DNA from 3 places in the Blautia sp. ZXY-1-B12 genome. Region 3 is predicted to be linked to each of the others. Evidence: riboswitches for the same ligand, from Rfam matches in the RefSeq annotation. Region 3 holds a riboswitch; each other region holds the start of a gene.

Region 1 (4,290 bases), on a different contig from region 3:
AAATGGCAAATGACCATGTAGAACACATAAGAATTGTACAGGAAACGGTTGCTGGCAAGGAGATTACTTTTGCACATGTAATGGGAGGGCCGGCTCCGGTCATATACCAGAAGCTTGGACTGAATCCGCAGGTGGATTACCGTTCATCTGCAATCGGAATTATGAATATGACACCGCCTGAATCTGCAGTAATCGCATCTGATATTGCGGTAAAAAGCGGAAATGTTTATCTGGGATTTGCAGATCGATTTACAGGCACACTGATCATTACGGGAGAGATTTCCGATGTAATGTCAGCGATGACTGAGGTTGTGGATTATTTCAGAGACACTCTGGGTTATGTAGTCTGCAAGATTACCAAAAGATAGGAAGTGTTGGGATGGCAGGGATGACAACCAGAGAATTACTGGAAAAGCTTTATAACCAGGATTATGAGAAATTAAAGGGAAAAAAGCTGCGTATGACCAGGGTAAGGGTTCCGGGAAAGGAAGTGTGCCTGGCGCATGTGATCAATCCTTCACAGAGCTGTATTTATCAGAATCTTGGTCTGCATATTGGAGTCCATGAGGGAGAAGACCACACAGGAGAAGCAATTGGAATGATTCGTTTTACCCCATGGGAAGCAGTGGTTGTAGCTGCTGATATTGCAGTGAAAAGTGCAAATGTGGAGATTGGTTTCATGGATCGCTTCAGCGGATCATTGATCCTTACGGGAGGTCTGACGGAAGTTCAGACTGCAGTGGAAGAAGTGGTGAAATTTTTTAGAGAGGTGCTTGGCTTTAAGACTTGTGCAGTTCACAAAAGTTAAAACATACGAAAAGTCAGTTATTCTGTACCGATGGTGCTTATGTAACTGCCGGAATAGCTGAGAGAAGTGAAAGGGACAGACATTAAATATGAAGAAAATATTTCTGATGGGCAGAAGTGAAGCAGGTAAGACTTCATTAACGCAGGCATTAAAAGGCGAAAAACTTCATTATGTAAAAACGCAGTATACGAATACGGATGATGATACCATTGATTCTCCGGGAGAGTATGCAGAGTCCAAGCATTTCAGCGTAGGGCTGGCCTGTTTTTCTTTTGAAGCAGATGTGGTGGCAATGGTACAGTCAGCAGATGAACCTTTCAGTTTGTTTGGCTATGGCAGTAATGCATTTATTCTGAGACCACTGATAGGAATCATTACGAAAATAGATTCTCCTTATGCGAATGTTCCAATGGTGCGTCAGTGGATGCTGAATGCAGGATGTGAAAGAATTTTTCTGGTAAACAATGTGACCGGAGAGGGGATTGATGAGCTGAGAGCGTTTTTGAATGAGGATGTTCCAAAGCTGAGTCTGGAAGAAGCAAAATTCAGACAGAGTCTTGGTCTGAATGAATGGGATCCGCTACCGGAAGGTGTGGAATATTCATGCCAAAACACCTCACGGAATAGTGGTGTGTGAACAGTAACGAATGAACAATAATAATTTGGAAAATATATTGATAAATAGTTGACAAGCTTGTTGCAGGGTGTTATTATAATGACAGTATAATTCCATACAGAACATATTAAGTGCTGATACTGTGAGAAAGAACAGTACAGAAAGAGGGAATCAGGTGAGAAACCTGAGCGATCCGGTCACTGTAACAGAGGAGCAAATCTCAGAATGTCCATTGTGCCATAGCATGAGAAGGAGAGAGGAGCGATGAGCCTGGAGCCAGGAAACCTGCTTGGTATGGCGAGGTTAAACTTCCGTGTAAAGTGTAACAACCAACTCCGTTGAATCCGCAGCTTCGGAGTGTTGTCTGCTTTTATCTGAAGGCAGACATTTTTTATGGAATGCGCCTGTTCTTTATGAATTATACATGATTAAATGGCAGGCGATACTACTTCGGATTTATTCGTTCCCTCCGCGCACTCATGAACGGATTTTTTTCTACCCCGGGGTAGCATCGCTCCCTCTTATTAATTTTAAATGTATGATCTGTGAAAAATACTGTAATGAATTTTCAATGCTTTGTTATGTGAAGAGAAATTGATAATTTATTAGAGTATTTTTTTTATTTCGTCCTCTGATGGGTGGGATTGATGGAGACTGAGAAAACGGAATTATTCTGGAAAGATAAAAACTTGCAACAGGAGAGGAGAGGTAGCAATGGAGAAACCTTATTGGGAAGGGAAAGAATATTCTTATTTCAGTCATAAGAAATGTGAATTTTTTCCGTGTCATAAGAATGCAAATCCGGATGATTTTAACTGTCTGTTCTGTTATTGCCCGCTATATGCCCTGGGTGAGAAATGCGGTGGGAATTTCCGGTATACGGAAAAGGGAATTAAAGACTGCACAAACTGTATGCTTCCGCATAAGCGAAAAAACTATGGATATGTCACAGGAAAATACCAGGAACTGGCTGATATGATGAAAAGAGCAAAGGAAAGTATCAGCAAATAAGAGGAGAATGTGTCGCTGCTTAGAACGGAGTGAACAGTAACAATGTGTCAGATTAGCACAAATAAGAAAGAACGATTTTCATTGTAATACAATGCTTGTTCTGCTAGAATAAGGATAGCAAAAGAGAAGAGTCTGTAAGATTTTCAAGTCTGTTCTGAGTTAGTATATAAAGCATTTCACACACATTTTCCACACTTTTCACATGTACAGAAGAAAATGCATCACAGGCATTTGACGTCTTTTCCTGGCGACATTTTCTTGTTGGCAGAGCTCTGCATTTCTACATAGAGCCGTCGGAAAACAGGGAAAATTCACTGTTTTCCGACGGTTTTTGTCATTGATCATGGTTGAAAAACAAAAAAGATAATGATATAATGATATTATATTTATGTAAAGGAGTTAACTACTACATGAAAAAAAGAAATACAGCGATACGCGCATTGTCAGTTTTTCTGGCTTATGCAATGGTTTATACATCGGTACCAGCTGCGGGTCAGGAAATGTTTGGATCCGGAGTCAACAGGGAGACAGAAGAAAATACATCAGATCTGAAAGAATTTCAAAGTTCACAGGCAGATGAATTTGGAACAGATACGGGATCGGATGCAGAATTGTTCGGAAGCGATGATGCAAAACAGGAGTTTCAGGATGGAGAAAACTCAGAAGAGGGTACAGACGGAATCAGGTATATTAAGGGCCGTCCGTTGACAGAAGAGGAAAGAAAGGAAGAACTGGAACCCTTTAAAAATTTAAAACCTTTGGATCCGGGAATTGAAGTGGAGAGTGATCTGACATCAGTTTATGCTGCATATGGAAACAGGGAGGCTGCATTTCCATCTTCCTATGATGCCAGAAAGGAAGGATTAGTTACGCCCGTAAAGAATCAGAATCCATTTGGAACCTGCTGGGCTTTTGGTATGGCAGCAATCATGGAGACTTCGCTTCTGGCACAGAACAAAGGAACCTACGATCTGTCAGAAGAACATTTATCATATTTTTTCTCCAACAGACAGAATGATCCTCTTGGAAATACCCCTGATGATAAGAATTATGTACTGGGAAATTATCACGTGATAGGAGGTAATGATCACCTGGCAGCGATTTATCTCAGTACATGGTCGGGAATGACCACAGAGGCCGATGTACCATTTCCTACGGATTCTTCGCATCAGAATGATCTGACTGTGCAGATTCCGGAAAGTAAGGCTTATAATTCTGCAGCATATCTGAAAAATGCATCTGTTTCCAAATACAGTGAGGAACGTATGAAAGAAATGCTGCTGAATGACCATGCAGTATCCATTATGCTTTATATGAAGGAAAGTTATGTAAATCCGGACACAGCTGCATATTGTTATCCTGTTGGAAAATCAAATTCGACTGTAATTAATCATATTGTGACAGTGGTCGGATGGGATGATACGTATTCAAAGGATAATTTCCTTCCTGTTTCCAATGTAACATCTGATGGTGCGTGGATCATCAAAAACAGTTGGGGGGAGAAGAAAGGAGACGGAGGATATTACTATCTTTCTTATCAGGATCCCAATATCAGTAAACTTGTAAGTGCAGAGGCAGTGGCTGCTTCGGATCAAAAGTACAGGAATAATTATTTTTATGATGGTTCTTCAGCACTTTCAGTGATTCCGATACAGGCGGGACAGTCAGTAGCAGCAGTTTATGAGACAACTGCAGGAAAGGGAAAAGCAGAAGTCCTGGGGGAGGTTAATCTTGTTACAAACAGTGACAATGCCTGTTACAAAATTCAGATATACACCGATCTGACAGATCCATATGACCCGGAAAGCGGGACTGCTGCATATGCTGCTCCATATGAGTTTGAACAGCCAATCGC
Region 2 (4,290 bases), on a different contig from region 3:
CCTTCCGGAGGTGAGTTTACAAGTTCAATTACAATGAAAGATTTGCTTGACACAAATCTGGATCAGACAATAAATCTGATAAAGAAAGCACATACTACTTTTCTTGGACCGAAAATAGCGGATAAAACTTATGAAAATGGTTATAGGAAAGTTTTAGGAAGCATGGGATATCGTTTGTGGATTTCGCAAGCAAGCCTTATTCAGATGCCGGGTTATGTCAGCCTGAATCTTAAATGGAAGAATGATGGAGTTGCACCATTTTATGAAGACTGGCCTGTATGGGTTCTGGTAGAAGATGAGGATGGAAATAGTCTTGAAAAAGAAGCGGTTGACATTTCGTTAAAATCACTTCTGCCGGAAGAAACTTTACAGACAAAAACAAGAATGCAGGTAAAAAAGCTGATCTCACTGGCCGGAAAGAAATATAAGATCAGTATAGGTATTGAAGATCCGATGACTGGGAAATTAGCTGTTCGATTTTCAATGAAAGGAACTTATAATGAAGGGAAAAATTATCTTTTTCAGTAAACTGAAAGAGTTACGTTTTGATATTTAGAAACTAAAATTACCTTATTTAATTACTATAAATGAGCAAATTTGAAAAAATGCACAAAATTATCCTGCTAATTTCATAAATGCTTCAAAATCATCACTTGCTTTTGCACATAGGAATAGATACTGATACTTTTCCTGATGAACGGCACTACAGATTCGATGATATCCATCTTGAAAAGACCGATATCCGCCAGTTCCTGTGACACAAATATAATGTGTCAGTGACATCAACAGCCAGTACCTCTGTATTCCCTTTGAGGAGCGTATCTGGTATGTATCCAGGGCCAGATGGTTTTTGCATTGCCTGAAAAATATCTCAATCGGCCATCGACAAACATAACAGGAAAGGATCTCCTGTGTAGATAAGGATACATTTGTGCTAATGAAAGCACGTAGTGCTTTAGGATTACCAAATGCTTTTTCAGGATAGCTTAAAAGAACAACTGCATTTTCTATGCCGCTGAGGTTTCCCTCATACCGGTACACATAATAGTTGCGTTTTTTGACTGTGACGAGGTCAAATCCTTTATGTGTTGTGGATCGTTCAGCAGCCAGTTCACTGAGTTTCTTTTTCATTCCTGATGGATACAGCAGACGGTTTGTTTTCAAAGCACCAATGGTATGGAACCCTTTCTGTACAAAAGTATTGATTATTTTTTCAGAAACATACCAGCAGTCACAAAGGAAATAAGACATTACTGGTGGAACAGGCAGTTCCTTTGCAATATTTTGTACAATATCAATCTTGGAAATTGATTTATTGTACATTACAAAAGCATAGTTCAGGACAATGCCGTTACAGGAAAGCATAACAGCTACTGCCTGATGTCCGTAGTCTTGTTTCCCCTTTAAATGGGATTGGTGAAAGTACGCATCTTCAATCGGATGCAGAGCCTGTGACGAAGGCTTTGTCTTTGAAGCTATCGTATCGTCTACAATGCAGAAAACAGGCTTTCCGGTGCGTGCTGCTTCTGAATAAATAATCTCTATAACAGAACGTTTTAACGTATCTAAAAGTAGAGAATCATCCCATTTCCCTGAATTAAGGAAATGTGCAATCGTAGTTCTGTGACAGGAACTGTTTTTAGCAAAATCCGTGGTTTTTCCATGATATCCTGAAATGAAAATGCTGATCAGGATACTTATAAGGTGGTTTATCACCCGGTTCGAATAAAATTTGCATAAATTTAATTTCTTAAGCTGGTTGTATATGAATGCGGAATGATGTATAGTATTTGCGAGAGACACCTTCTTTCGTAAATGTTGCAAATGTTTGTTTAGGCACTTTCATTATACAACACACGGAATCGAGGTATCTTTCTTTTATGCAAAATCACGAACTTGCTCATTTATAGTAGTAAAAATATTTTAGCATAAACAAAGAAATGCCACAAGAGAAGGTAGTGCTGCAAAGAGACCCTTATTATGGAATAGATACTGGAATCTGAATATTCAAGACCATAGTAAAAGTGAATAAAAAAACATATAAATATTAGATGTAAATTATTGACGTTAACCAAATGGAATTATATAATAAAAATATAATGAAGTTGGGGAAAAGCCTTAGCGCGGAGTAAAAATAGTTTTTGACTTTTAGCCCCTGATATCATATTATAAAAATAATGCATGTTTCCAGTAATATGGAATTAAAAGGGAAACCGGTGCAAGTCCGGTACGGTCCCGCCACTGTAAAAGGGAGCTTTTTATCATATATGTCACTGCTTAAGAGGCGGGAAGACGATAAAATGCGATGAACTTAAGTCAGGAGACCTGCTTGCATTAAAAAAGGTTATTTCTTACGGTGTATAAGAAAGGCTTTATTTTTATACCTAAAATACATTTTAAGAAAAAGATCTTTTTTATTTCAGGAAAGGATGTGAGAAAAGAAAACTTGAATTTTTATACAAATACGACAGAAAGGTAAAAAAGGAATGAAAAAGATAATAAGTTTTATATTGACAATGATTATGCTGCTTACCTGCACCAGTATTTCAGTTATGGCAGCTGACACTCAGAGTGATACAACAAATCAGGACGGAAAAATGACAATAGGAGTGTCCGTATATAATCTGAATGATGCAGAAGTAAGAGCATTTAGAAATTATTTTGAAAATTATGTCGGCATGGCTTTTGATGTCGAGTTTTTATATTCTTCCAGTATAAGTACAGCAGAAGAAGAAATCAGCTTTATCAACGAGCTTCATGAAAGAAATGTAAAGGGAATTATTTCTTTCCTTTCCTCAGATCTTGAAGAAGTTCTTCCGGTATGTGAAGAATATGGTATGTATTATGTACGTGGCTCAGGAACGATCAGTGATGAAATGTATGAGAAAGTAAAGGATAATCCTTATTTTCTGGGAACAATAGGAACATCTGTTGAAACAGAAATGGATGCGGCTGCCAATATGGCGGAGTATTTTGTTTCAGAGGATCAGAATAACCAGAATCATTACATAATAGCATGTGGAGGATCTGCTATCGGTAATGAGATGCATCGTCTGAGAACGATTGGTATTCTGAATAAGCTTCAGGAAGCATATGGCCTGTCATATGAGAAGTCTGTAGAAGAACTGGTGAATACGCAGGATACTGAAGAAATTGAAACAGGCAGTGACATTAAGATTACTCTGGTTCCGGGGTATCCAAAAGATCACCTGGATGAAAAGCTGGCTGATTCGCTGAATACAGGAGAGTATAATGTTATTCTGAGTGTAGTGAGCGCAAGTGATTTTATCAAGATAATTGATGCTTATGAAGAAGAGAACAGTACAGATGTATTGTTGGGTTCCATTGACTGTTTTACAGAAGATACATACGAAATGTTTAATAAAAAGGGATATAACGGCAAGGAAAGAATCGACTATCTTGTAGGAAAATACGGTGCTATCGTTGCACCATCATTTGTTGCCATGAAAAATGCTCTGGAAGGCTTTGCAGAAGATTACCGTGAAGATGGAAGTGCTTTCCGGCTGCAGCAGTCATTCTGGACAGCGGATTCAGTAGATGAGTTTAATAAGCAGTATGCGTTATCTATTGGAATGTATGATAATACATATAGTGTAGAGGACATGATGGAAGTTCTGAAATCCTATACACCGGAAACAAATTTTGAGAAATTCCGGAAATTTACGGAAAAATAGATAGAAAATAAGAGTCTAAAATAATTGACGTATACATGATGGTATGTTATGATAAATGAGTATTCATACGGTCATTTAATGATTTTAGAGATAAGTTCAGACCAGCAGAAGCGTCCTGCTGGTCTGATTAAAAGGGAAACCGGTGTAAATCCGGTACGATCCCGTCACTGTGATAGTTGGTTTTCAGCTGAATGCCACTGGAAGATATTTTTCTGGGAAGGTGCTGAAAATGGGTAAGCTTAAGTCAGGAGACCTGCTTATTTCTGGTAAAAGAGATTCTTGCGGACGACGAGAAATCCTGATTAAGAGTTACAACTTCATGTGTTGCATATATATGTTTGATTCTTTAATGGTAAGATTTCGTGACGGATGTGGGAGCATCTGTCTTTTTTTTCGTTCAAAATCACAGGAATGGACAGTATGAGAAGGAAGAAAAACAACGAAGAAACAAAAAAAGAAAGGAAGTAAAGGATGAAAAAAACAAAAAGAGAATTACTTGTGTTAGCAGCGGCAACAACAGTTGCATTATTAATGGGAGTTACTGTACAGGCGAAGGGTGATGAGAAGGTTTTAAACTTCGGATGTCAGATGTACA
Region 3 (4,290 bases):
ACTCTATGGAAATTCCCTTCAGTATCTGTCTGGCGTGAAATCCAACCTGAATATCTTCTGTAGTGATTTTCATTACTTACTACCTCCAAATCCATAGGATTTCCGCACAAGCAGATAAATAAAGCATGGAGCACCGATAATGGATACCAGCACACCGATCGGCATCTCAGAATTCTTCAGGATCACACGACATGCCACATCACACCAGATCAGGAATGATGCACCAAGCAGTGCACTTAATGGCAGTAATCTTCTGTGGCCTGTTCCAAACAGGATTCTGATCACATGAGGGATCACAAGTCCTACAAAGCCGATCACACCCGCACAATATACTGCAAACCCAATCATTACAGAAGCAACGATCAGATAAAAAGTTCTCAGCTTGTGCAAATCAGTTCCCAGTGTGATCGATACATCATCTCCTAACAGCATCAGATTCAGATTACGATATTGCGTCCAGAAAATAATTACACAGATCAATGTAACAGGAAGCATTACACCTACTCTGCTCCAGCTTGCGCCTGCAAGGCTTCCCATCGTCCACTTCATTACTTCTGTTGCTGCATTTTTGTCATTGGTGATATAGATAACAAAATTGGAAAAAGCAGAACATACCGCACTGACAGCCATTCCGGCAAGGATCAGTTTGGCAGAAGTAGCTTTTCCGCCCATGTTTGCAATGGCAATTACTGCAAAAGAAGTGACCATTGCACCAATAAATGCAGTAACACCAACTGAATTTCCACTGAGAAATCCACCAACTCCAAGCATGATCGCCAGTGTTGCACCAAGGGATGCACCGGATGAAATACCAAGTACATACGGATCTGCCAGTGGGTTCTGGACAATTGCCTGCATAACTACGCCACAGACGGAAAGAGCCATTCCAACTGCCAGAGCCAGCAGGACTCTGGGCAGCCGGATCAACCACACAACATCGTGAACTGCGCCTTCTGCATAGGCGGACAGGCTTTTGATATGAAACAATTTATATGCAATGACACTGTAAACATCTTTCAGTGACAGATCTGCATTTCCAAAAGTGATTGCTGCAAGAATGGAAAAAATCAAAAATGCCGCAAGCCCGATAAGAACTGCCACATACATGGATGTCCTGAGCACACTGCCTTTTTTTGTCTGTGAAACCTGTTCTTTCACTGTTATGTCCTCAATCAGTCAAGATTCACATCCGGATATAATCCTTTTGCGAAAGTTTCAATACCATCCTGTGTACGTGTTGCACTTGCGTACATTTCACTGAGCATGATCGGATAAACACGACCGTTCTTTACAGCGTCAAGGCTCTGAAGTGCTTCGTCATCCTTGATAACGGCAAGCTGGCTTTCTTTTACAGTTTCCGGATCATCACCTGCATATGGCATGTATACAACAAAAATCACATCAGGGTTTGCCGCAATGATATCTTCTTTTCCTGCTGTAGAAGCATCCGGGTTTGCCAGAGTCGCACCCAGTTGTGTTACCATATCTCCACCAAGGCTCTTTGCACCATAGTTTGTGATATCTTCTCCAAGAGGTTCCAGAACCATTACGCTTGGTTTCTCTTCTACATCTGCTGTTGCTGTAAGAGTTTTATCGATCACTGCCTTTGCATCATCTACGATTGCCTGTGCTTTGTCCTGTACATCAAAAATCTTTCCAAGATTTAAGATGTCTGTAAATTCATTTTCCAGAGTTCTGTCTCCGTCAGGGCGTGTGTTTGTGTTGTAATAAGTGTTGCAGCCTTTGTCGATCCAGTCTGTTACATTTCCGAGATTTTTATCAGAAAACAGGGAACTCCAGGATAAGATCATGTCTGGCTCCAACATCGTTACAGTCTCAAGGGATGGAGTAAATTCATCAAGATAATTTGTTTTTGAAAATGCATCTTTAAGTTCATCCGGAACTTCATTGTCAAGACCTGCAGTAGCTACCAGACGGTCTTCCAGGCCAAGTGCAAGCATGGTTTCAATGCTTCCCTGATATACAGCAAGAACTTTCTCCGGTGCCTTTTCATAGGTTGTTTCGATTTCATTTCCATCATAATCATAGGTTGTGATGGTCAGAGGATATTCTGTCTTTGTACCTTCTGCGTCTGCTGTCTTATCTGCATCTGCTGAATCCTGTGCGTCTGCATCTTCCTGTGTATCAGAGTCTGCATCTGCTGCCGGCTGATTGTCCTCTTTGATTGTCTCAGAGTCTGCTCTCTCTGCTGCAAAAGCTGCCGGAGCTGCGGAAACTGCCATAGCTGCTGCCATCATAATTGCCATGATTCTTGTGGATAAATACCTGTTTTTCATTTGACTTCCTCTCTTTTCGTATATGTTATTTACCTGTTCGTGTAACCGAAAAGATGGGACTTCAGAAAAAGTAAAATAGAAGTGATAAGAATAACGGATACTTTTTACGGAAGCTCCTTCTTTACGCTGTCAGGCAGGTTTCCTGACTCACAGATCACAGAAAGTTCCCATAAAATAAAAACTGATACAACATCCATGCTTCAGCAGTTCATGAATGTTGTATCAGAAATATTTCCAAATACTCTCTGACAGCCGGATTCCGCCTTCTCACATATTTATGCAATGACATATTACAATCCCGCTTTTTTTCTGTATACAGTGGCCGCAACCGTTCAGGCATTTCACCTGATTCCCTCTCACATTATCATACACAAAATCTGCGTATGATAATGTTCACTTAACAGCTATTCAATTACGCTGATATAATTTTAGCACACTGCTTTTATAATTACAACCATATTCGAGACACATCAGAATTCTTTCTTCTCCATAAGCCGGACACCAATCCAAAAAGATCCCATATATACAATTACTGTAAATAATACAACTCCGGCCAATACCATTCCCCGGTTAAGTCCATTCAGCCATGCATCGACTGCGTCTGCTGAAAGTCCCATTGTTTTTATCAGAGCATAAACTACGGCAATTATAATAGCCCACATGACCATTGCAATATAACGTCCTTTTTCTGCTCCAAAATGTATTACAAGCGGGAGCGATACTGACAACATAAGAAGCGCCAGTGGAATGTATATCAGAGTGCCAATAATTTTCTCACTCAGGCACCCCTGAAGCTCTGCCACACCTTTACAGATCACTCCCGTTATTGCTTCAATTCCCCACGCTGCAGCCGTAAGCCCTGCTCCCAGCAGATATTTCTCCGCCACATACTGTTTTCTGGTAACCGGCAAGGTCATAAGAAATGCAAGACCATTATCAAACTCATCATAACTTATAGTCGTAATGGCAAAAATTGCTGTGACAAACGTAAAATATCCTATAGCAAAACTGACGCTCCCGCTTCCTGCCAGATTCAGGATGACTCCCATTACAATAACCAGGATAAAATACTGTTTCTGCTGTTTCATCAGTTCTATATCCTTTACAAATAATCCCTTCATACCTGTTCCTCCATCATCACTACCAGATCATCAATCTTTCCATTCTCAATTACAACATCCGGATAATTTTCCATATAAAATTGTTTCTGGTTTGTCAGACACCTGTATCCATAAGCTTCTTTCCGGATCTTAATAAGGTATTGCTGATCCAGTTTTTCGTACTCTTCTTCTGAAACTTTAAGAACTGCATAATCTGACAGCAGTACATCTGTATCCTCATGAAGGATAATTTTTCCGGCATGGATCATATAAAAATCGTCACAAAGACTCTCCAGATCTGATGAAATATGCGAACTGATCAGAATAGAACTGCTTTCATTTTCTTCCATATATTCTCTCAGCATGTTCAGCACCTCATCCCTGGCTATCACATCCAGACCAACTGTGGGCTCATCCAGAATCAGCAATTCTGCCTTATGGCTTAATGCTGCCAGTACTTTAAACTTTGCTTTCATACCAGTGGAAAATTCTTTGATTTTCTTGTCTGTGGGCAGATTGAATCTTCTGCACTGCTGCAGAAATTCCTCTCTGTCAAAATCTGGATATATGCTTTTCATAATATTTGCCACGCCCGCTACTGTCAGATACATACTGAAGCCTGAATCTGCAAAAACAACTCCCAGTTTCTGCTTATCCTCCGGCTTAAGCTCTTCTGCCTTTTTCCCAAAGACCTCTATCTCTCCGCCATCCGGATGAATCAGGCCAAGCAAAGCCTTAAATGTGGTGGATTTCCCGGAACCATTTCTTCCAATAAGTCCTGTAATCATCCCAGGCTGTACTTCCATAGAACAGTCCAGCGAAAAACCTCTGTAATTTTTCTGCAAATGACTGATTTTCAACATGTCTTAGTCCTCCATGATCATTTCAAAAAG

What was found. Region 3 has a riboswitch for cobalamin ahead of AC075L_RS13005 (ABC transporter substrate-binding protein). Riboswitches for the same ligand answer to the same signal wherever they lie in the genome.
Region 1: another riboswitch for cobalamin. It lies ahead of AC075L_RS11065 (cysteine-rich small domain-containing protein); the one in region 3 lies ahead of AC075L_RS13005 (ABC transporter substrate-binding protein).
Region 2: another riboswitch for cobalamin. It lies ahead of AC075L_RS08365 (hypothetical protein); the one in region 3 lies ahead of AC075L_RS13005 (ABC transporter substrate-binding protein).

Annotation. Positions count from the first base shown of each region.
Region 1 is NZ_JBWJVP010000191.1:39,438-43,727, forward strand. Features, by position in the region: gene AC075L_RS11050 (BMC domain-containing protein) at 3-368, shown strand; gene AC075L_RS11055 (BMC domain-containing protein) at 380-808, shown strand; gene AC075L_RS11060 (EutP/PduV family microcompartment system protein) at 897-1,445, shown strand; cobalamin riboswitch at 1,537-1,731, shown strand; gene AC075L_RS11065 (cysteine-rich small domain-containing protein) at 2,139-2,435, shown strand; gene AC075L_RS11070 (C1 family peptidase) at 2,846-4,290, shown strand, end outside.
Region 2 is NZ_JBWJVP010000164.1:2,436-6,725, forward strand. Features, by position in the region: gene AC075L_RS08355 (DUF4832 domain-containing protein) at 1-528, shown strand, start outside; gene AC075L_RS08360 (transposase) at 616-1,716, opposite strand; cobalamin riboswitch at 2,165-2,347, shown strand; gene AC075L_RS08365 (hypothetical protein) at 2,487-3,695, shown strand; cobalamin riboswitch at 3,771-3,970, shown strand; gene AC075L_RS08370 (ABC transporter substrate-binding protein) at 4,167-4,290, shown strand, end outside.
Region 3 is NZ_JBWJVP010000208.1:7,419-11,708, reverse strand. Features, by position in the region: gene AC075L_RS13015 (ABC transporter ATP-binding protein) at 1-73, opposite strand, end outside; gene AC075L_RS13010 (FecCD family ABC transporter permease) at 73-1,158, opposite strand; gene AC075L_RS13005 (ABC transporter substrate-binding protein) at 1,173-2,297, opposite strand; cobalamin riboswitch at 2,413-2,689, opposite strand; gene AC075L_RS13000 (ABC-2 transporter permease) at 2,768-3,418, opposite strand; gene AC075L_RS12995 (ABC transporter ATP-binding protein) at 3,415-4,260, opposite strand; gene AC075L_RS12990 (GntR family transcriptional regulator) at 4,264-4,290, opposite strand, start outside.